One region of the Ruegeria sp. AA3 genome, then DNA from elsewhere that is predicted to be linked to it. Evidence: riboswitches for the same ligand, from Rfam matches in the RefSeq annotation. Region 1 holds a riboswitch; each other region holds the start of a gene.
The links. Region 1 has a riboswitch for cobalamin ahead of ACR0JR_RS17285 (DUF4198 domain-containing protein). Riboswitches for the same ligand answer to the same signal wherever they lie in the genome.
Positions count from the first base shown of each region.

Region 2: another riboswitch for cobalamin. It lies ahead of ACR0JR_RS20510 (DUF1636 family protein); the one in region 1 lies ahead of ACR0JR_RS17285 (DUF4198 domain-containing protein).
Region 3: another riboswitch for cobalamin. It lies ahead of ACR0JR_RS13915 (hypothetical protein); the one in region 1 lies ahead of ACR0JR_RS17285 (DUF4198 domain-containing protein).

Region 1 is NZ_JBQGAQ010000011.1:14,846-24,880, forward strand. It holds gene ACR0JR_RS17240 (tripartite tricarboxylate transporter substrate binding protein) at 1-885, opposite strand, end outside; gene ACR0JR_RS17245 (IclR family transcriptional regulator) at 1,010-1,795, shown strand; gene ACR0JR_RS17250 (aminotransferase class III-fold pyridoxal phosphate-dependent enzyme) at 1,821-3,173, shown strand; gene hpaR (homoprotocatechuate degradation operon regulator HpaR) at 3,209-3,649, opposite strand; gene ACR0JR_RS17260 (glycosyltransferase family 2 protein) at 3,888-5,135, shown strand; gene ACR0JR_RS17265 (energy-coupling factor ABC transporter ATP-binding protein) at 5,213-5,863, opposite strand; gene cbiQ (cobalt ECF transporter T component CbiQ) at 5,860-6,642, opposite strand; gene ACR0JR_RS17275 (cobalt ABC transporter permease) at 6,642-7,223, opposite strand; gene cbiM (cobalt transporter CbiM) at 7,220-7,831, opposite strand; gene ACR0JR_RS17285 (DUF4198 domain-containing protein) at 7,838-8,623, opposite strand; cobalamin riboswitch at 8,754-8,956, opposite strand; gene ACR0JR_RS17290 (aldehyde dehydrogenase family protein) at 9,069-10,035, opposite strand, start outside.
Region 2 is NZ_JBQGAQ010000016.1:59,671-69,705, forward strand. It holds gene cobI (precorrin-2 C(20)-methyltransferase) at 1-701, opposite strand, end outside; gene ACR0JR_RS20490 (precorrin-8X methylmutase) at 698-1,327, opposite strand; gene ACR0JR_RS20495 (cobalamin biosynthesis protein CobG) at 1,327-2,466, opposite strand; gene cobN (cobaltochelatase subunit CobN) at 2,463-5,756, opposite strand; gene cobW (cobalamin biosynthesis protein CobW) at 5,762-6,817, opposite strand; gene ACR0JR_RS20510 (DUF1636 family protein) at 6,814-7,194, opposite strand; cobalamin riboswitch at 7,279-7,481, opposite strand; gene ACR0JR_RS20515 (NAD(P)-dependent oxidoreductase) at 7,627-8,574, shown strand; gene ACR0JR_RS20520 (glycosyltransferase family 2 protein) at 8,867-9,874, shown strand; gene ACR0JR_RS20525 (class I SAM-dependent methyltransferase) at 9,867-10,035, shown strand, end outside.
Region 3 is NZ_JBQGAQ010000007.1:130,987-141,021, reverse strand. It holds gene ACR0JR_RS13925 (alpha/beta hydrolase family protein) at 1-850, opposite strand, end outside; cobalamin riboswitch at 972-1,192, shown strand; gene ACR0JR_RS13920 (hypothetical protein) at 1,150-1,305, shown strand; gene ACR0JR_RS13915 (hypothetical protein) at 1,361-1,687, shown strand; gene ACR0JR_RS13910 (protein-tyrosine phosphatase family protein) at 1,691-2,194, opposite strand; gene ACR0JR_RS13905 (DNA polymerase III subunit gamma/tau) at 2,365-4,125, shown strand; gene ACR0JR_RS13900 (YbaB/EbfC family nucleoid-associated protein) at 4,315-4,659, shown strand; gene recR (recombination mediator RecR) at 4,724-5,317, shown strand; gene ACR0JR_RS13890 (SRPBCC family protein) at 5,341-5,823, opposite strand; gene ACR0JR_RS13885 (ArsR/SmtB family transcription factor) at 5,816-6,154, opposite strand; gene ACR0JR_RS13880 (hypothetical protein) at 6,304-6,792, shown strand; gene ACR0JR_RS13875 (ribonuclease T2 family protein) at 6,789-7,430, opposite strand; gene ACR0JR_RS13870 (DUF1013 domain-containing protein) at 7,561-8,322, shown strand; gene ACR0JR_RS13865 (hypothetical protein) at 8,377-8,766, shown strand; gene ACR0JR_RS13860 (permease) at 8,809-9,840, opposite strand; gene ACR0JR_RS13855 (ArsR/SmtB family transcription factor) at 9,833-10,035, opposite strand, start outside.

The DNA of each region.
Region 1 (10,035 bases):
TTCGATCTGTGCGTTGGAGGTATCTGGATCCTGCCAGTAGATCAGCGCACCCGTTTCCTCGGCAAGCTGCTTGGCCTTATCGGAACTCAGGGCCTTTTGCGCGGCTGCGGTGATCTTTTCACGTGCATCGGCTGGAGTGTCTTTGTGCACGAATAGACCGTTCCAAAGTGCCAAAGGCAGATCAGGGTTAAGTTCAACAACGGTTGGCGTGTCAGGAACCAGCGATATCCGCTCTCCTCCGATGCTGGCCAGGACGTTCACCTGATCCAAGCAGGGAAGTATGAGTTGAAGCGTGGTGTTGATCACATCCACGTCGCCCGAAGCCAATGTGTTGCAGTCCAGTGCGTCGAAAGCGGCTTCGCTCGCGAAATCAAACCCGCTGCTGACAGCAGCTGCAAATGTTACCTGTGTGGGTGGCAGCACAGAGCCGAAATGCCCCAATGCAACGTCGTTTTCCTTACCGTGCTCTACCAATTCCGCCCAAGTCGAAAAGGGCGCATCCTTGCTGGATGCGATCACAAATGGGTAGGTCAGGAAAATGCCAATCGGGTCAAAGGGATTGGGGTTCAGCTCGGGAATACCAATGTCAGGGCCGATCACCGGTACACCTATGACGAAAGAGCCCACTGTATATCCATCCGCCGGAGCTGTAGCCACTTCAACCGCGCCGGGAAACGGGCCTCCGCCACCGCCGGGCTTGTTAACCACTGCTGCGGGAACACCGTACATCGCCTGAAATTCGTCGGCGATGAGGCGGGTAAGCACATCCTCAAGGTCACCCGGTGGCCATGGCACAACAAAAGAAACGGGTTTTTCAGGATATTCAGCCAAAACAGCGCTGGCACTTAGGGCCATTGCTGCGGCAGTAGCCATGAATTTTTTCATTACGTCCTCCCAAGCGGTTCATATTTTGAAACACAGTATCAATTTTTTTATTGCTGTGTTAAGCTTTATTGTTGCTGTGTTAAGCTCTTTCTGTCAAGATAATTGTGAAACAAAGGACTGGATCATGGGGACTGCACTGAAAGTACTGAAACTTTTGGATAGCTTTTCTCTGCAACAACCTGAGCTTGGGTTGTCGCAGATTGCTCGGATGAATCAGATCAACAAGGCGACTGCACTGCGGTATCTGACGAATCTGGCGGACTACGGCATGGTCGAACAGGACCCACAATCCAAACTGTATTCGATCGGAACCGCCCCCCTTCGTTTGGCCAATCTACGAGAGGCCGCCAAACCACGGCTGACAGCGGCCCGAAAAATTATGAAGGCGCAGGTGCTGAAAGTGCATGAAACGATGCACATGTCACTTTTGAAATCCGATCTACTGCAAACCACTTTGGTTGAAGAAACACAGGCTCATTCCGTTCGCATAAGTATCGGCGCCTCTGAAATTTTGCCTTTGCATGCGACCGCCTCGGGCATCGTTTCACTGGCGTTTGGCCCCAGAAATCTATTGCAACACGTACTGGATGGGTCGCTACCAATCTATTCCGAACACACCCTGACAAACCCCGATCGCCTGATGGATCTGGTCAATGAAACACGGCAGAAAGGGTGGTGCGAAAGTGTGAGCGGCTATGAAACAGGCGTACACGGGTTCGCCGCACCGATCTTCGGCGAGGAACAAACCGCGATTGGAGCCATCGCCTGCGTCATTCCGCAGCCTCGGGTCACATCGGACCTGCGGAGTGCCGTGCTCGACGCACTGAGCATTGCCTCAAAGGAGATCACATCAGTCTATGGCGGACAGTTTCCTGCCACCTACCGCCTGAATCAGTTGCAGACCAGTTGATACCGACACGACGACAGAGAGAGCCATGAAAGACTCAAACTTCCTGAAAGAAAACAACGCGCGATATTTCTGGCATCCGATGGCCCATCCGGCGGACAGTCAAAAAAACCCTCCCACTATTCTAAGTGGCGGTGAAGGGGTCAGCATCGTGGATGTTGATGGCCACCGGGCACTGGATGCAGTCGGTGGTCTGTGGAACGTGAATCTGGGCTATTCCTGCGAACCAGTAAAGCAGGCGATTGCGGACCAGTTGAACGCCCTACCCTACTATTCCACGTTTCGTGGGACCAGCAACGACAAGGCAATCGAACTATCCTATGAGCTTGCGCAGTTCTTTGAACCTGATGGCCTGACACGCTCGTTTTTCACGTCGGGCGGTTCGGACTCGGTAGAGATCGCCCTGAAAATGGCCCGCCAATACCACAAAATTCGCGGTGAGGCCGGCCGCACCAAGTTCATCAGTCTGAAGCAGGGTTATCACGGCACGCACTTTGCAGCTGCGTCGGTCAATGGTAATCAAAAGTTTCGCGCAGCCTACGAGCCCATGTTGCCGGGATGTTTTCACGTCCCCGCGCCTTGGACCTATCGCAACCCGTTTGATGAGACCGATCCAGAACGGCTAGCGCAGCTTTGCGTAAAAGCGTTAGAAGCCGAAATCGCATTTCAGGGTGCGAATACCGTTGCGGCGTTCATTATGGAACCCGTTCTCGGCGCAGGGGGAGTGATCCCACCACATCACAGCTTCATGCCCATGGTGCGCGAGGTTTGCTCAAAACACGGGATTTTGTTGATTTCGGACGAGATCATCACCGCCTTTGGTCGAACAGGCAGCGAAAGCGGTGCGCGGCATTGGGGCGTGAAACCAGACATCATGACCACGGCTAAGGCGATTACCAATGGCTATTTTCCCTTCGGTGCAGCGTTGATTTCTGGCGAAGTGGCCGAGGTGTTTGAAACCGACACCACTGGTCTGGCATCGGTTGATCAGGGGTATACATATTCGGGCCATCCAGTCGGCGCAGCGGCAGCACTTGCCGCACTGTCCGAAATTAACCGCCTTCGGGTCTGGGAAAACGCCGCCGCCCGCGGAGACGAACTCTTTTCCGGATTGCAAAAGCTGACTGAAAAATATGACGTCATCGGTGACGTGCGTGGGGGTGAGGGCCTCATGTGTGCGCTGGAATTGGTCTCAGACCGCGAAACAAAGGCACCGATCGCGAAACACTTGCCTCTGCAGGTACAAAAAACAGCCTATGAAGACGGTGTAATGGTTCGTGTGTCCGGCAATAACATCATCCTGTCACCACCTCTGGTGATCACTTCGGAAGATGTGGCCAAAATCCTCTCGGCGCTTGATACCGGACTGGCCAGTCTCTGACTTGTCTACTGACCTCGTTTTTTCCCAGGACGGGGTCAAACTTTAACCTCTTGCAGCTCCTCGAGAAGATCCAGAAGTTGATCTAGCTTTTCACGCCCCAGCTGCGCTTCGATATTGTTCGATATTGCAAGCGATGTGGCGAGATTGTTCTCTAATATCATTCGACCCGCGTCGGTGATCTGCACCATAGTCCGGCGCTTGTCCTCGTTGTCTTGACGGCGCGTAATCTGCCCGTCTGTCTCCATCGTCCGTAGAATTCGGGTCACACTGGGTAAAAGCAGGCAAGCCTCATGTGCAATAGTGCTTTGCTCCACCTCTCCCAACTCATCCAGTACGCGCAGAATTCGCCATTTCTGTTCAGTCAGGCGAATACCCTGCAGCATATCCCGGATGGGTGCCATAACAGTTTCACGCGCGCGCAAAAGCGCAATTGGAAGAGATCGGGCGGTACTTTTGGTATGAGACTGAGTATTCATATGACCTTCTTAATCGCCAATTCTTGGTTTGCAAAGTTTAACAAGGCAAGTTCCTGCGACCGTGCCCGTTATTGTAGATTTATCTGTAACTAGCGCCCGCCGCTTCGGAGAATTTCCAGCAAGCCCTTTCAAGCGAAATGTTCCAACTGCGGCCAGTTAAGGCCACGATTTGGACACTATTATGGCTATTATCTTTTATTGTTGATGTTACGATCCGCTATTGGGAGCTATCTGAACCATGGTGCCAGCCGAAAACTCGGTCGCTATCGTTATGCCTTGCCTGAACGAGGCGGCAACGATTTCTTCCTGTGTAATCAGAGCGCAACAAGCCTTGCAGATACTCGCTGAGCGATACCAGATATCAGGCGAAGTAATCGTTGCAGACAATGGCAGCACGGACGGCAGTCAAGCCCTAGCTGAAAAGGCCGGTGCCCGGGTCGTAAACATTCAAGAACGCGGTTATGGCGCTGCCCTTATTGGTGGTTTTGCCGCAAGCGACGCCACTTATCTGGTGATGGGCGACAGCGATTGTTCCTATGATTTCGTCGAAGCGGTTCCGATGATCGAAAAGTTAATGAATGGTGCCGAATTATGCATGGGCAACCGGTTTCGTGGCGAAATCAAGCCAGGCGCAATGCCCTGGAAGAACCGTTATATCGGCAACCCGGCCTTGTCGGGCATTCTTAGAATTTTGTTTCGCACTGGTATCGGTGACGCCCATTGTGGCATCCGCGCCATCCGGCGAGAGGCATTGGAGCGGCTCAACCTATCTTCAACCGGCATGGAGTTTGCTTCCGAAATGCTGCTGAAATCTGTGCTGCGGAAGCTGAATATAGCCGAGGTTCCTGTAACCTTGTCCCCTGACGGACGCGGTAGGGCACCACATTTGAATCCGTGGAGAGATGGGCTTCGGCACCTGATATACATGTTCTTGCTCAGCCCAACCTGGCTGTTTCTGGTGCCTGCACTGGTCCTGTTCCTCGCAGGATTTGCAATCACCGTTCTACTGCAACTTAGCGGAGATCAGGAAATGGCGCTGATCGGTGGCTTCAGGATCGGCGATCACTGGGCCGTCGCGGCGAGTGCAGCCATGGTCCTGGCCTTTCAGACGGTGGTGCTGTGGCTGGCGGCACTGATGTGCAGCTATCGGGATGGGCTACGACTGCCAACAGAACGCGCTCGGGTCTTGTTGGGATATTCGCGCTTGCAATATTGGATTCTGGCCGGGCTTGTCCTGACATTTGGCGGCTTGATCTGGGCAGCCACTATCACCTCTGGCTGGATTGCCTCGGACTTTGCGGCATTGAACGAGATGCGCACTTTGATCGCTGCGTTCACGATGATTGTTATTGGGGTGCAAACGTTTTTTTCCGGGTTCTTGCTGTCTATGATTGCGGGCAATCGCTCGCGTCATTCAGCGGTTCTACCCGAACGAGGGAATGTCTCTGCCAATCCCGATCTAATGGCGTTGAACCAACCAACATGATTTTCGGTTGATCTGCCTATTCCATTGGATCTGATGGTTACTGCCAACGCGCGGCATCCGATCGCAGCGTATCAGCCTCACACCGTTACAAGCTGCCCACGTCGGAGTTCGAGGGTCTCGGGCGCCAACGAGAGGCGGAACGCAGGGGCATGACTAACCAATAGAATTGCCTGAGGTAATCCCTGCAAAATTTCCAGAAGCTGTGCTTCATTCTTGGCATCAAGCGCGTTGGTCGGCTCGTCCAATAGTAACGCCTCAGGCTCCATCGCGAGTACGGTAGCAAGCGTCACCAACCGTTTTTCACCACCTGATAATTTATGCGTGATACGGTCACGCAGATGCATCAGATCCAGATCGCTCAGCACTTTGTCAACGGTGGCAAGCGCGTCGGTCGTGCTGCGCCCAAGATTGAGCGGGCCAAAAGCAATATCTTCTGCCACGGTCGGGCAAAACAACTGGTCGTCAGGGTCTTGGAACACCAGTCCTATGCGGCGGCGAACCTCGTGAAAGTCGGCCTCGACACACCTATCCTTACCAAAGATGTTCACGCGCCCAGAAGAGGGCGCTTGAAGGCCAAGGACAATGCGAAAAAGTGTGGATTTTCCTGATCCATTTGGACCTGCAATCGACAACCGTTGACCGGGCTCAAGCCGCAGCGCAACCCCGTCCAGAATCGGGGCCTGACCCGGGTAAGAAAAGCAAATGTCTTCGAGATTAAGGATCGTCATTGAAAATCCAGAATAAGAAGGCTGACACAAATCGCACACATCATCGTGGCAAACCAATAATCCCGTCGGGTCAGGTTAAATTCCTGCAACAACAGAAGCCGGCCCGAAAACCCTCGGCACTTCATCGCATCCAGAATGCGCTCGGAACGTTCAATGGCGCGGATCAGCATCATACCGACCAGATAACCAAAGCTGCGATAGGTGTGCCAGTTGGTTCCCGGCCGGAAACCTCTGACCTTCATCGCGCCGCGCAGACGCAGGTACTCTTCGCGCAGCACCTCGATATAGCGGATCGTGAACATCAACAGATGCACAAGCACCTCCGGGCAGCGAAGTTTGTGCAATGCATGACCTAATGTGACAGGCTCCATCGACCCTACCAGGACCATCAGCGCCAATATCACGGCGTTTGCCGTCAGCGCGATCTCAATGGCTTTCCAGAACCCCTGCCAGCTTGCCGCAAATCCAAAGAGGGTGAACATGGTGTCTCCGGGCATGGAGAATGGCAAAAGCACCAACATGAAGATGATAAAGCTGTCCATCATCGCCATACGTTTAAGAGTTCGGCGAACGGGCAACCGTGACATCAGCAACAGCCCGATCGAAAATGAAAGCGCGATCAACAATGAGGGGGTTGAACTTAGTGCAACGGTGACGGCGGCAAAGAGACATGTTATCGCGATGCGCATCCGCGGATCCAAATCCGCGATCACCCCGTAGGGCTCAATCCCACCTGCCTCGGCCAGAGTTTTGGCCTGGGGTTCCAGCGCATGTGCCATCAGGCGGCCAACTTGCGACGTGCGGCGAAATAGAACCCGACACCAAAGAGACCAACGATATACCCGATGCCCCCCAAAATACTTTGCATATCGTTATGTTCGCGATAGGCGGCAATTTCTCGGCGCAAGGGGCGGGTTTCGTCGCGCACCACTTTAGCAATCGCGGCGCGTTCTTGATCGGACAGAGACGCAACCATCACGGTTCCAACGCTTGCAACAGTCGTCGGCTGAGCACCGATCTCCGCAACCTCAACGGCAACTCCCATGATTTCGGCCACCTCGTTTGCGGACATGGTCACTTCAGCCACATGGCCCGCGCCGAGATCGGCCTTGAAGGTATGCGCAACAGGTTTTGTGGGGATATACAAAAAGAATCCGTCTCCATCGGTAACGGTGTGACCTAGTTCAGCACCATCGGGGCCGTAGACGAAAACTTCCTGGTCGCTTGCCATATCGCCATTGGAGAGCCCCAGCTCACCCTCGATCGCTTCGCCAGCGGGGAAAACCCCCGCGATGACCTTGTGTGCGAGGGCCGAAATCGGTGTGAGCATCAGCGTGGCAATAACAACCAGTTGTTTCATGTTAAAACCGCCTTTTTGAACAGTTCCGGTTTCACCTTGCGCGCCAACATCACGGCAAACCCCGTAAGCATGGCTTCAATGCCCATAACCGGTATATGGGCGAAAAACACCAGCTTGGCCGCAGGCAGGAACGCGTCACCGGACATCGCCAGCGAAATGGCAACAAACGCGGTTGTGGCTGCGATTGAGAACGCCCCCCCGATACCGCCCCAAATCGCCCCCTGAATGGCCGAGCCTCGGGCGATGAGGCGGCCAAAGATCATCCAGGTCAGTACCGCCGGAAGGGCAATATTCAGCGTATTTATCCCAAGCACAGTCAATCCGCCAAATCCAAAGAATACAGCCTGTAACAGCAGCCCTACAAACAAAGCCGGAAAGGCGGCCCAACCGAGCAAAAGCCCGGCCAGGCCATTCAGGATCAGATGCACAGAAGATGGGCCAATCGGCACATGAATCAGCGAAGCAACGAAGAAACTGGCTGACAGAACACCCGCTGTGGGAATGCGATCCAGATCCAGCGACCTCAACCCCATTGCAATCCCGCCTGCAGCAGCGATCGCACCGCCGATTACGACAGGGTTCGAAAGAGCACCATCTACAATGTGCATAAGGGTTTACTCCAGATCCCAGGCGCGGATCCAGATCACGGCATCCTGGCTCAGCTCTTTACCTTCATGCTCGGTTTTCGGACCAGAGCCCAAAGCGGCGAAACCCCAGTAACCGGCTTTGGGTACACCAAAACTGAAATAGCCATTCTCGTCCGAAATCGCTACCAGCGCACCACCTGGCAGCGGTGACACCGTCGGTGCAGCGGCGCCCGTGCCTTTGAGGTCAGGGGCGGCGGCGATGTATTCGATCTCAATCTCGACCCCTGCAACTGGTTTGCCATCGCTCAGCACGCGACCCGTGAAAGTTGAGCCAGCAATGATGTTGTAGGGCTTGTTAAGCGGCAGGATTTCTGTTGCCAGACCTTGCGGCTGATCCCAGTCGGTGGGCAGTTCATTTCGGTTCAGATAGGCCTTGGTGATCTGCTGGATATAAATATCCTCAGATTCTTCGTAGTAAGGCGTAGGAACGGTCACCACCACATAGTCGCCCGAACGCTTCACCGGGACCGAGCCTTTGAACGCCTTGGCGCTGTTGTCTGGGCCGTCAAATGTGGTTTCTTCCAATGTGGCCAGCAGATCGGTTTTATTGCCGTTGTGGATCACATAAAATTCTTCCGGTTTTTCAAGCGTCATCACATGACCAGCTTCAAACGGGTGCCAGAATATCAGCTTTACCGGCACATCACCGGGTCGCTCGATCATCGTGTTTTCTGTGTATTCCATTAGGAAATGAGCGCTCGCAAACGCAGGCATCACTGCAGCAGCTGCTGCTGCCAAAAGCAATTTCTTCAAAACTCAGTCCTTCTCAGGTCGCGCCTTCCCCGGCACATATTTGGTTTTGACTTGGGGAAGGCCCGCGTCCGTTCGTCGACCGAGACAAACGGATAAGGCGCACACCCCGTCGCCGACAATGAGCACCCTTTCCGAGGGCGCGTGTTCGGCAGGTCTCCTGACTTGCGGGTCAAAGCGCTATGCTGGCCTTCCCGGGATATCCCAGTGGCATTGTCAGCCGCGCTCGCCGCTTACAGTTGCGGGGGCAGTTGCAGATTTGGCGCGAAGAGCACCGCACTACATTCCCTATTGCTTCCAGGGGAATCCCCCGGAACCGAACATGGCGTGTTCATGCCAGAACATGCAAAGCACGGTCAACAATCGTTTCCGTCACTAAGCGGGCCATTTGCGAAATTAGAGTACCCACATTCGCTCGACCAGCATCGGATCGATCCTGACAGCTTCTTCACAGCCGTATTACAGCCATCTTATCTTGCGTCATGTCATGCATGGTGTAGCCGATACCGCCGGTGTTGTACCCTGATTGACGGCGACCCGCGAATGGCATCCAGTCGACCCGAAAAGCAGTATGATCGTTCACCATGACGGCCGTGGCGTCCAAATACCGCACGGCATGCATTGCTGTATCCAGGGATTTGGTAAAGACCGACGCCTGAAATGCAAAAGGAAGAGCGTTTGCAGCTTCGTATGCAGCACTAAGATCATCATATTCATAAACACAAACGACCGGCCCGAAGATTTCGGAGGTGGACACGCTCGCATCAGCGGGTGGGTTTAGAAGGACAGTCGGAGCATAGGTCGTTCGGCCCAGCCGTTTACCCCCTGTCATTACGCGGGCACCTCCCGCAACCGCTTCGTCTACCCATTGTTCTACTCGATCAACTTCACCCGGACGGATCAGTGGCCCACATTCCACGCTGGCGTCACGGGCATCACCCACCTTCAGCGCTGAGGCGGCTTCTGCCAACTTTCGAGCGACCGTTTCCGCCATCCCTGATGGAGCAAAAACACGCTGAACCGAGACACAAACTTGACCGGAATGATAAAATCCACCCTTGGTCAACAAGGGGATCATGGCATCAATGTCGGCTGTCTCATCGATGATAACTGGCGCCGCTCCGCCGTGCTCCAACGCGCATCGCGTCCCCGGCGCCAGCTTCGAGCGCAGCATCCAACCGACACGTGCCGATCCGATGAAAGAAAAGAATCCGACACGCGCGTCCGTGATCATCCGTTCAGCTACATCATTTTGGCAAATCGTCAGATGGCACCACTCCTTTGGTAGGCCAGCCTCGTACAGGATGTCGACAAATGCTTCGCATGACAGTGGTGTATCAAGTGCCGGTTTGACGAGGACCGGGCATCCAGTGGCCACAGCCGGCGCCACCTGATGTACGATCAAGTTCAACGGA
Region 2 (10,035 bases), on a different contig from region 1:
AGGATGATCGAGAAATAGGGGGTGATACCCTCGCAATTGTCCGAGAGTTTGCAAACCCGCTGGTTGGGCATCTGGGCGTATTCGACGATCCATGCACGGTCATATAGATCGGCCCGTTTCAAGGCGCGTTTTACCTTGTCAAAGTTGCGACCGATCTTCATGACCACCAACGCATCGGTTTGGGTCATGCGTTCGGTCAGCGTGTCCTCGGACAATGTACCGACCAGAACCGTCAGGACGTCATCACCCCAGGTTATTGGATCGCCGGTAGCGGTCCAGGCACCCGACATTCCGGTAATGGCTGGTACGACCTCGACCTTAGATATATCCCGTAATCGATTGTAAAGATGCATGAATGACCCGTAGAAGAAAGGGTCTCCTTCGCACAGGACCACGACATCCTCACCATTCTCTGTCAACGACTTTAGGTGCGCGGCGCAGTCCTCGTAAAACACGGAAAGCAGCTCGTTGTACCTCGGGTCCGTCACCGGGATTTCGGTTGTTACGGGATACTCCATCGCAAACTCGATAGCGTCGCCGGGGATCATTCCATTGACGATCTTGCGGGCCTGCCCCGTGCGGCCCGGCTTGCGGAAGAACGCTACGTGGCGCGCATTGCGCAACAGGCGGTCTGCGCGGACGCTCATGAGATCCGGGTCACCAGGGCCAAGGCCCACGCCGTAGATCTTGCCCCCGCTCATTCCGCACGACTCGCGATGGCGTTGATGGCAGCAACAGTGATTGCACTGCCGCCCAAGCGACCTTTGACGATGCAGGAGGGCACAGGCTGCGCTTCCCACAAGGCGTCCTTGGATTCGACTGCGCCGACAAAGCCCACAGGGCAGCCGATGATGGCGGCCGGGCGCGGACAATCTGGGTCTTCCAGCATGTTTAGCAGATGGAATAGCGCAGTCGGAGCGTTACCGATCGCGACCAGCGCGCCGCCAAGATGCGGACGCCACAACTCTAGCGCAGCAGCAGAGCGCGTGTTGCTCATCTCAGCGGCCAATGGGCGCACGCGTTCGTCATGCAGAGTGCAGATTACCTCATTATCCGCAGGCAGGCGGAAGCGGGTCACACCTTCGCTGACCATGCGCGCGTCGCACAGGATCGGTGCGCCATTTTCCAGCGTGGTGCGGGCAGCTGTGACGAAGCCGGGCGAGAAATGCACGAACTCTTCCAGCCCAACCATTCCAGCGGCATGGATCATGCGCACGGCCACTTGCTCTTCATCGGCATCGAACCGAGCGAGATCGGCCTCAGAGCGTATGGTGGCAAAGCTCTGTTTGTAAATCGCCGCGCCGTCGGTTTCGTATTCATAGGGCATCAGGTGAAGTCCATGGTCATAAGTGTTTCTTCGGTCAGGCTGCGTTGGCAGGGCTCATCCCCTGCACGACCTTGTTTGACAAGATCAAATCGTCCATTGCATCCCACTAAGGTGACATCTGCAGTACCCATCCGGGCGCAACCCTTTGCACACCCCGAGACATGCAGAGATCCGGGCACTCGAGCCGCCAAAACGCGCGCGATCTCTCGCGTTTCCACTTGCGCCTGCGGACAGAACGGCGTGCCAGGGCAGGCGTCGGTGGTCATCAGCGGGTCAGTACCGTCTGTGACGAAGGCTGGTGCGGGAGTATCTGCTCCGCCTTCAAGCAGGATCAACCGCCACGGTGTAACTCGCAGGGCAGATGCACCGCTGCTCTCGATCAGTTTCGAGAGTGGGCCTGCGGGCAATTGCCCAAACGTCGCGCCCAAAAGTGTTCCCAACTCGCAAGCGCCAGGCTGTAGCAGGGTACCTATTGGGCCGGGCGGGCTGCCTTGCCATTCGAGCGGAAGGTCTTGCGCAGAGATCACGCGGGCCATTCGGCGTGTCTCGGGCGTATAGGTTTCAGAGAACCACTTTGCCAGTTCGATCAGTCGATCGATGGCATCGGCTTCAGAAACAGACCGCCCGGTCTCAGCACCGTCAGCACGCAGAATCAGGTCGTTTTCGCCGGTTTCCACGCGAATGTCAGCCGAGTCTCCGGCTAATAGGCGCTCGGGTCCAGTATCAATTGCAAATCCGAACTTGGCGGGCAGCGAGGGCAACTCTGCTAGGCGGTCAATCAGATGCTGCGTTAGTCGCGCTGTCAGATCACCTGCACGGTAGAGCGGTGTGACCAAAATATTCCGTCTGATCTCGATGCCGGGCTCGGCATCGAGAAGGTTCAGATCAGACAGCTCGGCCAATAGCGGCTGGTGGTCGGCTTCCTTGACGCCGCGCAGTTGCAGGTTCGCACGGTTGGTCAGGTCAATAGTGCCATTGCCGAAACGGTCGGCCAATTCGCACAGACCCAAAGCCTGCTGAGCGCTAAGCCGCGCCAACCGCGGGCGTACGCGCACGACCAGCCCATCGCCGGACATCATCGGGCGATGGGCGCCGGGGCACCAGCCTTGGACGACAGGTTTGTCGGTGAGAGCGCTCATCCCAGACCTTCCAAACCGGCACGGATCGAGTTTCGGCGCGTATTCCATAATCCAGCATCCAACAAGGCGCGGAAACGGTCTCGCATCGCTTGATGCGCACGCGGGTTCGCCTCTTGTAGAAAGGCATCGACGCCTTCGTCGCCAAGCGTGGCTTCATGATAAAGATCGAACAGATGCGGCGCGACGGTGCCAGACAAATGTGCAAACGATGCCATGTGATCAAGCGTCGCTGCAATCTCGGCCGCGCCTCGAAAACCATGCCGCTGCATCCCCGCTATCCATCCTGGATTGGCGGCGCGCGCATGAACCACGCGGCTAATCTCTTCGGGCAAGGTACGGGCGCGTGGATTTTCCGGGTTGGTATTGTCCAGGTGATAGAGCTGAGCGTTACCACCGGTGATTTTCTTGGCGGCAGCAAACCCGGCCTCATGCGTGGCATAGTCATTCGCCAATAGCAGGTCGGTCTCGGTCAGGTCCTGGAGGTGTACAAAGCTGTCAGCATTGGCGACACGCCGCGTAATGCCATCGACGTCCTTCGTGATGTGCTCACCTTCCAGTGCAAAGGAACTGGCATCTAACCACGCCTCACCCGCCTTTGAGCGGGCCTCATCGGTGTAGATTTCGGATAGTTGGGTCATGTTGACGCCATAGCTGCCGGGGGCCGGTCCAAAGACCCGTGCTGCCGGTTCCTGACCGGCATAAGGGTTCCAATCGGGCGCCTCATCCCGTTCAGATAGTGCCCGTACGGCCTGGCCAAAAAGCGCCGAAAGCGTTGGGAACACATCACGGAACAGGCCCGAGACCCGTAAGGTCACGTCCAGACGCGGACGGCTGAGGTCGGTGATCGGCAGCACTTCGATGCCCGAAACACGCTCCGAGCCTTTGTCCCAAACCGGTTTCACACCCAGCAAGTGCAGCGCCATGGCGAATTCCTCGCCTGCGGTGCGCATCGTGGCCGAGCCCCACAGGTCGACGATCAGCCCCTTAGGATAGTCGCCTTCTTCCTGCAGGTGTCGACGCACCAACTCCTCTGCCAGCTTGACGCCTTGAGTATAGGCCGCACGCGTGGGCACAGAACGCGGGTCGGTGGTATAAAGATTCCGCCCAGTAGGCAGCACGTCTGAGCGCCCGCGATAGGGAGAGCCTGAAGGTCCGGCTTCGATCCGTTTGCCAGCTAGCGCATCGACCAGAGCATTGCGCTCAGCTTGGGCAGAAGGCGCGGGGTTGAAATCACCCGTCACATCTGGAACCCGTCCAAAGATGTGCAGGCCGTCGCCGAACTGACTTTCCTTGATATCGCAGACAAATCGATCAATGCGCGTGATCGCCTCGGCGATGCAGGTGGCCTGATCGAGGCCAAGGTCGCTTGCCAGCCCAATGGCCTGGGCCTCGTCGCGGATATCTTCCTGTAACCGGTCACGGCGCTTGGGGTCCAGACCGTCCGCGTTCGAGAACTCATCCAGCAGTGCTTCCAGCCGAACCATGCGATCCGGCGTACCACTTTCTTTCATCGGGGGCGGGATATGGCCCAGCGTAACAGCGCCGATCCGGCGCTTGGCCTGCGCAGCTTCGCCGGGGTCATTGACGATGAACGGGTAGATCACCGGCAGATCGCCGATCAACACCTCGGGCCAGCATTCATTGCATAAAGCGACCGATTTACCTGGCAGCCATTCCAGCGTGCCATGGGCACCAATATGGATCAAAGCATCCGCGCCTATCCCTTTGCGCAGCCAAAGGTAAAAGGCGACGTAGCTGTGACGAGGCGTGCGCGAAAGGTCATGATAGTCATCCTCGCGCAGCTCTGGCGTGCCGCGTTCTGGCTGCAGCGCAACCACAGCGTTGCCACGCCGAAGGGCCGTGAAATGGAATGCTCCATCTGCGAACACTGGATCGTCCTCGGGGTCTCCCCAGACCGCCTGCAGATCGGCGCGCAATTGATCGGGTAGCTCTGCATGCGCAATCAGGTAGTCCTGCAATGACCATGAAATCCGGGCGCCCAGCAGGGTTTCGGCAATCGGCTCGGCCGGTGCGGTTGCATATCCCTCATTCTGAAGATCGGTCAGCATCGCTTCGGCTGAAGCAAGCGCATCAAGGCCAACTGCATGCGCTATCTGCCAGTCCTTACCCGGGTAAGTCGACAGAACCAGCGCCGGTATTTGATCCGAACTGGGCTTTTCGTGCAGGTCCAGCCAGCCAGAGACCCGATCGATGACAGCTTCGATCCGGTCAGCTTCAGGCTGGTGGGCAAAACGCGAATATTCCAGATAAGGATCGCGCTTGCCCGGTTCTTTGAACGACACGATGCCCGCGTTAATCCGCCCGTCGACCTCGGGCAGCACCACATGCATAGCGAGGTCGGCAGGCGAAAGCCCGCGTTCCGCCTCGGCCCAGGCTTTGCGGCGCGAGGTCGCGAGGGCGACCTGAAAGACGGGCACATTGGCAGCATCCAAGGGTGAAGTGCCTGATGCGCCCTTGCCCGAAAAGGAGGTGGCATTGATGATCGCCGAAGGTTTCAGCGCCACGATCGTCTCACGCAACCAGTCTGCGGCGGTTGGCGCTTTGAGCGATGGGGCGAACAGGCCAATGGCCTCGAATCCACGCGATCGCACACTGCGGATCAAAGCCGCGATTGGGGCAGTGTCGGCAGAGGTCAGGTAGGCCCGATAAAACGTGACGATAATGCGTTTTGCATCGCCCGAAAAAGCTGTGTCTGCCGGTATAACGCCACGATCCGGGCACCAGGCGCCGTAATCCGGTATGGACTTTGTCCCCATCACCGGACCGGCATATAGTCCCGCCGCCAGTGCCATCTGCGCGAGTGCGGCCTGCGCCGCAACCTCTCCGCCGGTGTCACACAGATGCGCCAAGCGCCGCAGGGTTGAGACGGGCAGGGTGGAGTACTCATCCAGCCGCGTATCTTCGCGCCCGTCCGCAGGCAGGACAGCCAGTGCGATCCCCTTGGCCTGTGCCAGTGCCAGAACCTGCTGCAAGCCGTAAGACCAATATGGCACGCCGCCAATCAGGCGGATCAGGATGCCTTTGGCCCCCTCAAGCGTCTGTTCGACATATGTATCGACAGAAAGGGGGTGTTTTAGAGCTGTCAGGTTGGCCAGCCGCAGGGTTGGCATGCGCCCGTCTGGCCCGCCACCGCGATGCCAGCCCGCCGCGAAAGCGCCAAGGTCACTGTCAGAAAATGACAGCACCACCAAGTCCGCCGGGCTCTGGCCCAGATCGGTTGGGGTCTCGGTTTCCTCTAACCCGTGGCTTTCGCGGAAGACGACGTGCATGACTCTTACTCGGCGGCCTCGGTCACACCCACAAGGATATCACGGATTTCGGCCTCTTTGATATCATCATGCTCGGCGATAACCACAAGGCGCGAACGGCGCTCTTCACCAGGTTCCCACGGGCGGTCATACTGATGACGTACCCGCGAGCCGACGGCCTGTACCAGCAGGCGCATGGGCTTGCCCTGAACCGCGGCATAGCCTTTGACGCGCAGGATGTTCAGTTCCTTTGCCAGGCGTTCGATCTTGGCGACCAAATCCAGCGGATCAGTCTGTTCCGGCAATTCGACGATGATACTTTCAAAATCGTCATGCTCGTGATCGTGATGACCATCATGATGGCTGGGACGCGCTTCCATGTCGTCCTCGGCAGCAGCTTCGAGGCCCAAGACAACGCGCACGTCCACGACACCTTCGGCGACTTCGACGACGGGTAGGGGGCGAGGGGCTTCGGCCGCGATGACCTCTTTGGCTTTGGCGACACCATCGGGACCGGCCAGATCCGGCTTGGTCAGCAGGATGATGTCGGCGCAAGAGATCTGATCTTCAAACACCTCCGATAGTGGAGTCTCGTGGTCGATCGACTCATCGGCGAGGCGCTGGGCGTCTACCGCTTCGACATTGGGTGCGAACCGACCAGCAGCAACAGCTTCGGCATCGGCCAAAGCGATCACGCCGTCGACGGTGATTTTCGAGCGAATGTCTGGCCAGTCGAACGCTTTGAGCAGCGGCTTAGGCAGGGCCAGGCCCGAGGTTTCGATCAGAATGTGATCGGGGCGCGGCTCCAAGGCCATAAGCGCTTCAATCGTGGGAATGAAATCGTCGGCCACGGTGCAGCAGATGCAGCCATTGGCCAGTTCCATGATGTTTTCTGCTGGGCAATCCGGGATTGCGCAGGATTTCAGGATATCGCCATCGACACCCACATCGCCGAACTCATTGACTACAACAGCCAAGCGCTTGCCTTGCGGGTTCTGCATCAAATGCTTGACCAGCGTCGTTTTGCCCGAGCCCAGAAAGCCGGTGATCACGGTGACGGGCAGTTTTTCGAGATTGCTCATTTCAGGGCTCCAATCGGGGGAATACGGGCCGCGCAATTCTTGCGGAAGTGTTCGGGGCGTTCACGCCATTTGACCAGCCCGTCCTCGGTCTGAAGGTACTTGGTGGCACCTTCAATGATGGTTTCAACGTGATCGGTTTCGCTGAGGTGTTCGTAAACGAATGTCCAGCGATCAGGTCCGCCACGCAGCACGATAGAACAGCCCTCATCGCAGTTTGACAGGCATTCTACTGCTTTCAGGGTGATGCCCTCGGGCAGGGCGGCCTGTTCAAGCGCTTTGTGCAGCAATGTGCCGGGGCGTTGGGCTTCGTCTTCGACGGGTAGGCCGCGACGGCATGTAGTGCAGACCAGCAGCTCGACCGGTGTGGTCTCGGTCATGTCTCTCATCCCCCCAATCCTCTTCGTGGGGGACGGGGTTTCATGCGGGCCGATCAAAGCCCCACACCGGAACACCCCGTCCGGTTTCATCTTCGGGCGTTGGCAGGTCTCCCGGCTTGCGGATGTCAGAGCGGTGCTCTGTCGGATGTCCCGCCTTCCCGGCATTCGCCAGTGGCTTGGGCACCCTCTCCGGTCACGGTCGCGGGGGCGGCTGCGTTTGACGGAAAATCCGCTGACGCATTCCCTTTTCATCTGCTGCTGCAGACACCAACACTTGGCTCTTGGGACAGCATCACCCCCCTTGTCAAGCGAGTCTCGCTCAACTGTGCGTACAGGGGCAAAAAAGCGACCTCTGAGGGTCGCTGGACGGCATGACTTAGGTCAACAGGCGTGTTCGCATGTGCATCGAAAGACGAACAGGGAGAGCGTCATATGAAAGTAGGCTTCATCGGGCTGGGAAACGTGGGCGGAAAATTGTCGGGCTCGCTGCTGCGCAATGGGATTGACCTGACCGTTCATGACCTCAACCCTGATCTTGTGTCTGGTTTTGTCGCGCAGGGTGCGAAGGCAGCTGAAAGCCCCGCCCAATTGATGCGTGATTGTGACGCCGTGATTACCTGTCTGCCATCTCCTGCCGCCTCGGACGCGGTAATGCAGGAGATGCTGTCCGAAGTGACATCCGGTAAGATCTGGATGGAAATGTCCACCACCGACGAAGCGGAAGTAAAACGATTGGGTGCTTCGGTGATCGAACGTGGGGGGGCTGCAGTCGATTGCCCGGTATCGGGCGGATGTCATCGGGCGGCTACGGGCAATATTTCGATCTTCGCAGGCTGCGATCGAGAAACATTTGAGCGCATTCTGCCGTTCCTGACGACGATGGGGCGCCGCGTTTTGCACACAGGCGATTTGGGATCGGCCTCAGTGTTGAAGGTGCTGACAAACTATTTGGCAACCGCAAATCTGATCACTTGCGCCGAGGCTTTGGTGACCGCAAAGGCCGCAGGGATGGATCTTGGCACGACCTATGAGGCGATCAAAATTTCGTCAGGCACATCATTTGTGCACGAAACGGAAAGCCAGGTGATCCTGAATGGGTCGCGCGATATCTCATTCACCATGGATCTGGTCAAAAAGGATATCGGTCTGTTTCAGGAGGTCGCCGACCGCGCCGGGGTGCCGCTGGAGATAAACCCGGTGATGATGAAAATCTTCGACGACGGAATCGCACGCTACGGTGACCGGGAACTTTCCCCCAACATTATCAAACGCCTTGAGGACGCCACGGGGCTGGATATCCGTGCTCCGGGGTTCCCCGCGGAAATGCAGGATGATGAGCCGGAAGAGCCGGGTTACGAAGTGGTTCCTCAAAACCGGTAAAACATAATGTGCTGATGTTCATGAAGAGTTTCGTTTGATGATGCCACGGCTTTCTACGGTTCGGAGGTGGTTATTCGGATCGTGGCAGGAAGGCCCTGATGAGGTCTGCGGTTAACTCAATTTTAGCTAGCGCTGAGTGCATATTGAATTCTATCAATTTCATCAGACCCGCTTAGGGGGCTGAGACGAGGCAGCCAGTTCTTCTTGGGACTTGCTGCGTTGGACAAATTCCGGAGGCTATTCTAAACAGATCAACAATAGTCCGATAATGGCACAGGCAAGAGTTTAACTTATGGGAAACGAGACCTTTCTCATCGTGACGACGATGAAGAACGAAGGGCCATTTATGATCGATTGGGTGGCTTACAACCGCGCAATCGGGTTCAATGATATCCTGATCTACACCAACGACTGTTCTGATGGCACAGATGTCATCGGTGATCGGATGCAGGCCTTAGGCTGGGCGCATCATGAGCGCAACAAGGTCGGACCACGGGCTACGCCCCAGAACCGGGCTTTTACCCGATCTCGCAGTCATCCAAGTTATCAGTCCGCAAATTGGATTATGAGCCTGGATGTGGATGAATACGTCAACATCCGTTTGCCTGAAGGCAATGTTCAGTCACTGGTAGAGGCAAGCGGTGAAGCTGATGCAATATCGATCTGTTGGCGTATGTTCGGAAATGCCGGCTTAAATGACTTTGTTGATCGACCTGTCCCTGAGATGTTCTTTCAGGCGGCCACCGAAGACAGCTACCCCCATCACCGGACGAAAGGTTTCAAAACGCTATTCCGAAATAACGGCAAGTTTAGTCGGTTTCGCGCCCACCGTCCTCGGATCAATCCAGAGGACGCTCCAAATCCCGACGCACCGTACGAAGGGGTGTTGTGGAGAGATGCAGGCGGAAACCTCTACCCGGCAGATCAGGTGAAATGGAAGGCGTGGCGCGGATTCAGCCATAAATTCGCGCGTATTCACCACTATGCAGTACGAAGTACCGATAGCTTTCTTGTCAAACGTGAACGGGGCCGGACTAACCATGTTGGCCAGGACCAAGGTCTGAAATACTGGCTTGTAATGAATCACAATGATGTCGAAGATCGCTCGATCTTGGGCCACATGCCCGCCATGCATGACATCAAAGCCGAGATGATGGCTGATCCACAGTTGGCCGAGCTTCACCACAAAGCCTGCGAATGGCATAGTACAAAAGCCGCAGAGTTGAAGGCCAGACCTGATTGGCTAGATTTGGTTGAGGCCTTGCAGAATTCTCATATCGGAGAAGACGCCCATGGCTGAAACCGTATCCGCCGAGGACCGCCGCAAGAAACAAGCCCTGCAGCGCGAGCGGAAAGATGCGCTGAGGCGCGAAATGCTCAAGACAATGCCGCACGGAAAGCTCAGCATCGAAATTGGCGTCTGGCGGGGCGAGTTTTCGCGGATATTACTCGATGAATTGA
Region 3 (10,035 bases), on a different contig from region 1:
TCAACCGGGGCCAGACGGCAGCGTTTCGCCGGGCAAACGCGCCGATATGGCCGACTTCGGATAACCCGAATTCATTTGCCGAAAGCAGATGGCGCCGCGCGCCAGAACCATAGAGGTCGGCAAGCCGCCAAACCGCCTGGGGGGGCACAACCTGATCATCCTCAAAGGCGAATATGTCAACTTGCTTGCCCATGTCGGCCCAGCGGTTTGCCGGCAACGTGTCTCCGATTTCGGGTACATAGCTTTGGGGCGCTGTGCACCATTTGCGCCATTGCCAGTAAACTCGGGATGGCAGATTTGTTCCAAAACCCAAAGCCTTTCCGGGCAAATACCCGAGCGCATGTACCGCCAGGGGCGCATGACCGTACCAGAACAACGTCGCCAAAGCGCGGTAAGGCCAAGGATGATCCTTCAGCGTTACCAGACCGGAACAGACACAGATCATCCTGTCGATCTGATCGATATCGGGTTGGACCGGACCAAACATCCCGCCCAAAGAATGCCCAATACTCCAAAGCTTGGCCTGTGGAAACCTCCGCCGCATTTCGGTCCGTGCAGCCGGTATGTCGATCAGCGCCCAATCCGCCATGGTGACACGCGATTGCTTTTGTGAGCCTGTCAGAGAGTGACCAAAATCCCTGTAATCATAGGTAAGGCAGGCCATGCCGTGCGCTTCTGCAAGCCAACTTGCGAAATGCTGGTAGTAGTCTCTGGGCACACCGGTTGCGCCGTTGATCACAACAACTTTGTCTGGTTCTGCGACAGGGTGATAGAGCCGTGCCGACAGTATTGCCGGGCCGGACTGAAACTGAATGTCCTCGGTGACAACCGCTTGCTGTGTGTCCAACATGGTGCCCTCTGAAACCAACTGAACCGATCAGTTCACCCAAGGTGCGCCGAGTCAAGGTTGACGTGGCTGGACCGTGCGTCACATGCCATGATCAATCTTCTTGACTCCCGAACGATTGTACCGCTAGCGATGACGTGATGGTTCTCGCGCCCAACCGGGCCGGGATGAAAAGGGAACACGGTGCGGTTCTGCCCGGATAAAACCGGAACGAACCCAGTCCGAGACTGCCCCCGCAACTGTAAGCGGAGAGCGATGTCGAAATGCCACTGGCCTTGAAGGTCGGGAAGGTCGGCAAAGCAATGACCCGCAAGTCAGGAGACCTGCCATCAAATCGAAACTGCAACTCGGGCGGGGTGTCCGGGCAGGGCAAGACCGCATGCATGCTGTCCCTCCTGATTGATGCCCCTGCCCTGCGCGGAGGGCGCATGAATGATCTGGAAGACCAACACGCATAAATTCTCGGCAACAATTTGCCAACGGACCGGGAAAAACTGCCCCGCTTTGGCACGAATGGCACGGGCACTGGCCACTTCGGTTGGAAAAGCTGGCCCCACTACCACCGCAGGATTCGGAATCGAAGGAAGCTGCGATTTGACTCATTGCGCTAGTGGGTGCACCGCCCGATTTCGCTCCGGTCCCGAAGAAACCCGAGTGTTCTGTGATGCGGATTCAGACGTCGCGATCGACCATCTGGACAGCTATGCAGACCTGATGTTTGGCACGGAATCGCACCCCATCCCTGCAGGCACCTTGTCCCGACCGCCTTGCGCGATGCTGGAAGTGTTAACCCTGGGCGGAAGTACTCGGGCGCGGGCTGAATACCGTCCGTCGGCCTGATCGCTATTCGGCTACCAAAACTCTGGCAGGCGCAGTCGCCCAGCGCAGCTGCGCGTCAGTTTCAACTGCACATGGGCGCAACGCTCGCAATCTTTTCAATGCCTCGTCCGGGTGCTCTCCACACTCGACCATCAAGCGCAATACAGCCATACCAGAGCGGCCACATCCGCCTTTGCAGTGGATTAGTACTCGGCCTCCACCCGATAATGCGTGGCGAGCGGACTCGCTGGCATCCACCCAGCGCATATCAATGTCGTCGGAAGGTATACCGTAATCCTCGACTGGCAGATGAACCCAGCGACAAGCACGGCTGCGAACATCGGCCCCAAAATCCCTGGCGCCATCAAGGATCATCTCGACCTCGGTAGTCATCGACAGAATAAGGCCGGGCTTCCATCCGGTAACCGCATCAAGATCACCGGAATAGTCTCCTCCTCGCCCTGGCATTGAAGTTAACGCAAGCGTGCCCCCGCCCACTTGAAGTGCATGGATAACAATCTGAGCCATTCTACGCTCCCCCCGAAACGCTGATCAGAAAATCTTTCTGGCTGGTCTTAGACTGTACGATATTAACCGCGTCGGCCGGCAATCCAAAATGAAAATCCTCGCGGCTTGCTGTGGACGCGGACAGCGGGGCCCTCTACGCTGCGGCATAACTCGAATCCGACAGAGCAGACATGACCGATACGCCAAGCCCCGCCTACCAGGTTCTTGCCCGCAAATACCGTCCTGAAACCTTTGCCGATCTGGTCGGTCAGGACGCGATGGTACGCACACTGAAAAACGCGTTCGAGGCGGACCGGATCGCTCAGGCCTTTATCATGACCGGCATCCGTGGCACCGGTAAAACAACCACAGCCCGGATCATCGCGAAGGGGATGAATTGCATCGGGCCTGATGGCGAAGGTAAACCCACCACCGAACCCTGCGGTCAGTGCGAGCATTGCGTGGCCATCATGGAAGGCCGCCACGTCGATGTGATGGAGATGGACGCCGCCAGCCGGACTGGTGTGAACGACATCCGTGAAATCATCGACAGTGTCCGCTACCGTGCCGCCAGCGCACGCTACAAGATTTACATTATCGACGAGGTCCACATGCTATCGACCAGCGCTTTCAACGCGCTGCTCAAGACGCTTGAGGAACCACCCGAGCATGTGAAATTCATCTTCGCCACGACCGAGATCCGCAAGGTCCCGGTCACTGTTTTGTCGCGCTGCCAACGTTTCGATCTGAGGCGGATCGAACCCGAAGATATGATCGGCCTGTTGCGCAAGATCGCTGAATCCGAGAATGCGCAGATCGCCGATGACGCATTGGCGCTAATCACCCGAGCCGCCGAAGGATCCGCCCGTGACGCAACCTCGCTGTTGGATCAGGCGATTTCGCACGGTGCGGGTGAAACCAGCGCAGATCAGGTGCGCGCCATGCTCGGGCTGGCGGATCGGGGTCGAGTGCTGGATCTGATGGACATGATCCTGCGCGGTGATGCGGCCAGTGCTTTGACCGAACTTAGCGGACAATATGCAGAAGGTGCTGATCCTCTGGCTGTGCTCCGCGATCTGGCTGAGATCACCCATTGGGTTTCGGTGGTCAAAATCACCCCCGATGCCGCCGAAGATCCAACCGTTTCACCCGACGAACGTGCCCGAGGCCAACAGATGGCCGAAGCGCTGCCAATGCGTGTTCTGACCCGCATGTGGCAAATGCTGCTCAAAGCTCTGGAAGAGGTCTCGGCTGCACCCAACGCCATGATGGCTGCAGAAATGGCTGTGATCCGCCTGACCCATGTGGCCGACCTGCCAACTCCGGAAGAACTGATCAAGCGCTTAAAGGATGCACCTCCATCCCCCAATCCCGCGCCGGGTTCGGGTATCGGAGTGCCAGGCCAGGCGAGCGCTGCGCCACAGGCCTCTGCCCGACCGGCCTATACCTCTTCGGCCATCGGTGGGAATGCAGGTGGACCGAGTGCAGCTCTGGCTCAGGACGTACAGGCAGCACTAGCGCGGTATCCCACTTTTGAACATGTGGTTGAATTAATCCGTACCAACCGGGATGTGAAACTGCTGGTCGAGGTCGAAAACGGGGTACGCCTCGTGTCGTACCAACCGGGACGGATTGAATTTACCCCGACCGACAATGCCCCGACCGATCTATCTCAACGGTTGGGTGCATCGCTGCAGCGCTGGACGGGTAACCGTTGGGCAGTATCGATTGTCTCAGAAGGCGACGCTCCGACAATTGCGGAAGTTCGGGATGCTGCTGATCTGGCTCTCAAAGCCGAAGCGGAAAAGCATCCACTGGTGCAAGCGGTTCTGAGTCATTTCCCGAAAGCGCGGATCAAAAGCATCGAAACAGCCGAGCAACGCGCTGCTCAGGTCGAAACTGAAGCCCTGCCCGAAGTAGATGACGAATGGGATCCGTTCGAGGAAGACTGATCCTGAAAGCGATCTCCTCAATCCAGCCAGGTGCTCCCGTGCCGCCACGGCTCCTCGGCTGACGCCGACGATCCTGCCCGGACCAAACGGGAGGAAAGGTCTTGACGACGGGCGGGAGTGTCCTGACCTCTTGTGTCGCGCGGTTACGCTTCGTATCTAGGCCTCAAATCGAGTGACAGGAGATTACCGATGCTTAAAGGACTCGGCGGCCTGGGTGACATGGCCAAAATGATGAAATCTGCGCAGGACTTGCAGACCAAGATGACCGAGATGCAGGAAGAGCTGAACAACCTGATGGTTGTCGGTGAATCGGGCGCCGGCCTGGTCAAAGCCACCGCAACCGCCAAGGGTGAGTTGAAAGGTCTGGATATCGACCCGTCGATATTTAACGGCGATGACAAGGAAGTGGTCGAGGATCTCATCCTCGCTGCGATCAAGGACGCCCAGACCAAGGCGCAGGAGCGCTCGCAGGCTGAAATGGCCAAGCTGACCGAAAGCATGGGCCTACCCGCAGACATCAAGCTGCCGTTCTGATACACCCTCCTGACGGATCAATGGCCGGGGCTTACTTACCCGGCCTCTTTGCAGGAGCTTCGCGGTGAGTTCGAACAGCGACATCGACAATCTGATCGACCTTATGGCCAAGCTGCCCGGCCTCGGCCCTCGTTCGGCCCGACGCGCCGTCCTGCACCTGATCCGCAAACGCGCCCTGCTTCTAACGCCGCTTTCAGATGCCATGCAGCAGGTGGCTGTCACTGCCCGTGAATGCCTAAACTGCGGCAATGTGGGCACAACCGATATCTGCGACATCTGCAATAGCGAAGACCGTGCAACCGGGGAACTGTGCGTCGTGGAAGACGTCGCCGACCTCTGGGCGATGGAGCGCGCCGGGGTTTTCAAGGGTCGCTACCATGTTTTGGGCGGCACATTGTCAGCACTGGATGGCGTTGGCCCGGATGAATTGCGTATCCCACGGCTAAAGGATCGTGTTCTGGCCGAGGGTATCACCGAGGTCATCCTCGCCCTAAACGCCACCGTTGATGGCCAAACCACCGCACATTACATCGCCGACCAACTCGATGGGCAGGTCCGCCTGACTTCCCTAGCGCAGGGCGTCCCGATTGGAGGCGAGTTGGATTATCTGGATGATGGGACGATCACAGCAGCGCTTAGGGCAAGGAAGGAACTTTAGACCGTCAGATCAAGGCCGAAGCATCATCTTTCCTTGAGAACAGCATCCAGCTTCTCGAATGCTTGCTTCCATCCGCCTTCGCCTGCACTTCCGGCAGGCACACCCCGATGGACCATGGTCATGCGTGTCCTACCATCCTGTTCGAGAAGATCAATAATCACCTCGGTTATGTCTGGGCTTCCCTCGGGCATCCCCATATCTTTTGGCGAAAGAATATTTCCATCCTCGTCACACATGCTCTCGGTATAGACCAACCGGGACGGTTCTGAGATTTCTTTATAAACGCCAGTAAACCACATCCTCATGGTGGTATCCGGCGTTTTCATTTCCATACAGACCTTTCGTATACCTCCAACACGCAAATCGATCTCTGCAGTTGGAACTGAGAACCCTTTGGGCCCATACCATTTCTGAAAAAGCGCCGGATCGGTCCACATACGCCAGACCCGGTTCGCCGGAGCCTGGAATTCCTGCACAATTCGCACCCAGTTTTCTGAGTCACTCATCATTCAAATCCTTTGTTTCGCTAAGTAGTTTTTCCATCGCTTCAAACCGAACCTCCCAAATATGACGATATTGGTCAGTCCAGTTTGCAATCGATTCCAAAGGCTCCGGGTTTAGTCTGCAGGGTCGGAACTGAGCGTTTCTTGAACGCTCAATCAGCCCGGCCTCTTCCAAAACACGAAGATGTTTAGAGATTGCCGGCATGCTTACATCGAACGGCTCGGCCAGTTCTTTTACTGTCGCTTCTCCTTGCGCCAATCGCGCCAGCATGGCGCGGCGCGCAGGGTGCGCAAGAGCGGCAAATGCAATATCCAATTTTTTGTCGTCAGTCATAATCCCATTAATAAACCATATGGTTAATTAATCAACTAGTAAAATAGAAGAATGAATCACTCTGCAGTTTGAATCTCTCGAATTCTCTTTGGAAGAGAATGGTTTGCGGTTACTAAGGGTCAGTATCACTTACGATTTGGAATGATCTGATGTACCGACTTTTTGCCTTGACCCTGGCCGCCTTCAGCGCCACCGCCGCCCTGTCGCAGGAACTCATCGACAAGGGCTTTGTCGAAGGCTGGAACATCATGATGGACCCCAACCTCGGAAATGGGTGCCTGATCCAGACGATCTATCAGGATCTCTCGGTGGTGCGGCTGGGCTATGACGCGCTGGACAATCGTGGGTATTTCACCGTTTACAACAAGGCTTGGGGCGACATCAAACCAGGGCAGAGCTATCTGATCCGGTTTGATCTGGACGGCAAGAGCTTTGACGCCACCGCCATCGGGTTCAAACAGGATCGCGTGCCCGGCGCGACAGTGTTCTTTACCGACCGGAGCTTTGTCACCTCGATTGCGCAGAACAAGACCATGACCGTTTACAACCCAGAGGGTCAGACTGTCATGGCAATTGATCTGAAAGGTACGGCCAAAGCACTGGAATATGCGCGCGATTGCCAGAACAAAAAGCTCTAACGAATCGGATCAAACACGGCGTCTTTGGCAGTGCAGTCGCGGATAACATCCCGGCCACATGGAACGGGCTTGAGATCGCGGGACAGGCACAGGCGGACCTCTTCGATATATCCCTGCTTGCAGGTGATCGTGATCATGTCTGGTTCCAGATTGGCGTTGGCCTTGAGAAATGCTTCTTCCACCACCGAAGCAGGCAATTTGACCGACGCATCGAGTTTACGAAACACGTCGGGTCGCGTGACGCCTCCATAGGCCTTTCGTGACAGCGCAAAATAGTCTGGCGCACTCAGACCCGAGCAGGTTCCGTGCTTTTTCCATTGATGCCATGCCAGCCCGGATGAGCCCTGAATGTCCTCCATTTCCCGCGTCATACGGCGTGATGGCGGAGCCTCAACCGTGCGGCAGTAAGAGGGCCAGCCCTGGTGATATTGCGGCCATAGCCCGTGCAGGATCCATCCGTGATCGTGCCGGGCATCGCATTGATCCGATCCGCGCGCATCCCCCTCGCGGGCGCACCAATTGGGTGACCAGCTGAGCGACAGGACATAGTAGTCGAATTCTCCCGCTTGCTCGCCATCGGCCAGCGCTGCCATCGCGCTGAAGAACCACAATACCAGCCCCAGAATACCTTGGCGCATTCGCCTCTTCCCTTCTTTAGCTGTCGCGACTATATAGGCCCCAAGTTCCCCGACAACGGAAACCTGCCCCAAAGCCTCGGGGCCGCCGCATTCCGGCGACGGGACAGATGTATTTATAGGAGACGGGCTGATGGCAAAACCGCTTATGGCCAAGGCAACCGCCGTATGGCTGGTGGACAACACCACGATCAGCTTCAAGCAGATCGCGGATTTCGTAGGGATGCACGAGCTGGAGGTGCAGGGCATCGCGGATGGTGATGTGGCTGCTGGTGTCAAAGGATTTGACCCGATTGCCAACAACCAGCTGACTCAGGAAGAGATTGATACCGCGCAGAACAATCCGCTGCACAAGCTGAAACTTAAGTTCAACCCGGCGGCTTCAGGCGAAGAAAAGCGCCGCGGCCCGCGGTATACCCCATTGTCCAAACGGCAGGACCGTCCGAACTCGATCCTGTGGCTGGTCAAGTTCCACCCGGAACTCAGCGATGGTCAGATCGCCAAGCTGGTTGGCACCACCAAGCCGACCATCCAGTCGATCCGCGAGCGGACGCACTGGAACATCTCGAACATGCAGCCGATCGATCCGGTTGCTCTGGGCTTATGCAAACAGTCCGAACTGGATGCCATCGTGCAGAAGGCGGCGGCCAAGAAAGCTGCTGAAGGCGGCGTTATGAGCGATGATGAGCGTCGCAAGCTGGTGTCGACCGAGCAATCGCTGGAAATGGATTCTGCACCAAAGATCCCGACCGCGATTGAAGGCCTAGAGACGTTCTCGCTGTCCGACGAGCCTGAAGACAAAGAAGACGATGAGCCAATCGTTGATGCCGATAGCTTCTTCAACCTGCCCAAAGGTGGCGGCGACGAAGAAGACGAAGACGATCTGCGCCCCTGAGACGCTAACGGCCCCGATGCCCAATAATCGGGGTCACATTCCCAAGGGAAACTGATGCTTAGCATTCTGTCAGCAGTTTTTGGACCGCACCGCGCCGTATCGATTTATGTGTTCCTGAAATCCTGGTGGTTGGCGATCACCGGCGCCATCGCAATGATTGCCATCGTTGCAGGCTTATTGTTGCTGAATGACGACGGCAAGCACGAGCACGAAGCGTTTCTAACCGTTGCCGTTTTGTCGGCGACGCCGATCAATGGAGACCTCAAAAACGGGGTTATTGCATCGGTGCGCCTGCCTGATGGTTCGGCAACTTCGATTACGTCTACAGAAAGCCCTATTGCGCGTTCAGTGGGCACTGAGGCCTGCATCGAAAAACGTGTGTACGTGGCGAGCGGTGAGCCGAGATACAGGTTCAAGCTGCCGCGGTACTGCGAAGCAGGTTAGTAAAGTAAAACCGCCCGGTGTCTGCACCGGGCGGTTTTCCATTCAGATCACCTGGAATGCGATGCCTGCGATGATGGCCCCGCTGATGCCCAGCCCCAGATAGGTTGCGAATACGCGAGGTTTGACCAGCGACCACACCGCCGCCATTGCGGGGATTGAACTGACGGCTCCAGCCACCATGAATGACATCGCAGCACCAGCGCTCATACCTTGTTCCATAAGGCCAGCCAGCAGCGGTGGCGCTACGTAAGAGTTCAGATAGGCCGGCATTCCGACCAATGCTGCGACAACGATGGGAACAACGCCTTCACCACCGACAACTCTGGCAATCAGGTCCGCTGGAACATAGCTGACCAGCAGTGCTTCGAGTACGTAAGCAAATGCCAGCCATTTCAGCAGGAATAGACCGTTGTGAACAAACTCAGCCCGAAAACGCGAGCGGCGTTCAGGCTCCTTCCAGAACTGCCATACGGGCTTGTCATCCTTCTTTGGTCCGCATCCACAGCATCCCGCTGGTTTGTATTCGCGCAACGGCTGTGCGAACGCGCCGCCCTTCATCAGGGCGCGTACTGCGAATCCGCCGAACAGCCCCAAGGCAACGGCGGCCACGGCTTTGCCGATCGCAAATGGCCAGCCCAACGCACCAGCTGTGATAAGCAATGTCGGCGGGTCGATAAGCGGGGAACTGAGCCAGAATGCCATGACTGCCGATAAGGGCGCACCCAGAGCCAACAATCCCGCGATGAACGGGATGACTTCGCAGGAACAAAAGGGCGCCAGTCCGCCAAACAAGGCAGCAAGAAAGATCATCCGCGTCTCACGCCCTTCAAACGCACGGGCTACCATCACTTCAGCTCCGGTTGCCTTGAGGTAGGACAGCAGCAAAACGGCAAACAGGATGTATTGCCCTGTATGCGCAAGTGCCTTACCGGCAAATGTCACGATTTCGGCCCAGTTACTTGGGTCAAGAACGGCCACCAGCACCAGGATGACCACGATCAGCGCCCACGGCGTTTTGATCAGACTGACCAGATTTCTCGCCGAGGGTTTGGGGTTTTGGGTCAACTCAGCCATCGTTCGCGGCCTTTTCTACCTCATCTGCACAGCATTCGCTGAGGATGAACTGCGCAAGATTTCTCAACTCATCAAAGCACGCCCGATTGATTGTAGTGCGCCCGATCTTTTCTTGTTCAACAACACCACCAGCAGCGAGAAACCGCAGATGATGCGCCAATGTCGACGGCGCGATGCCCGTACGAGACTGGATTT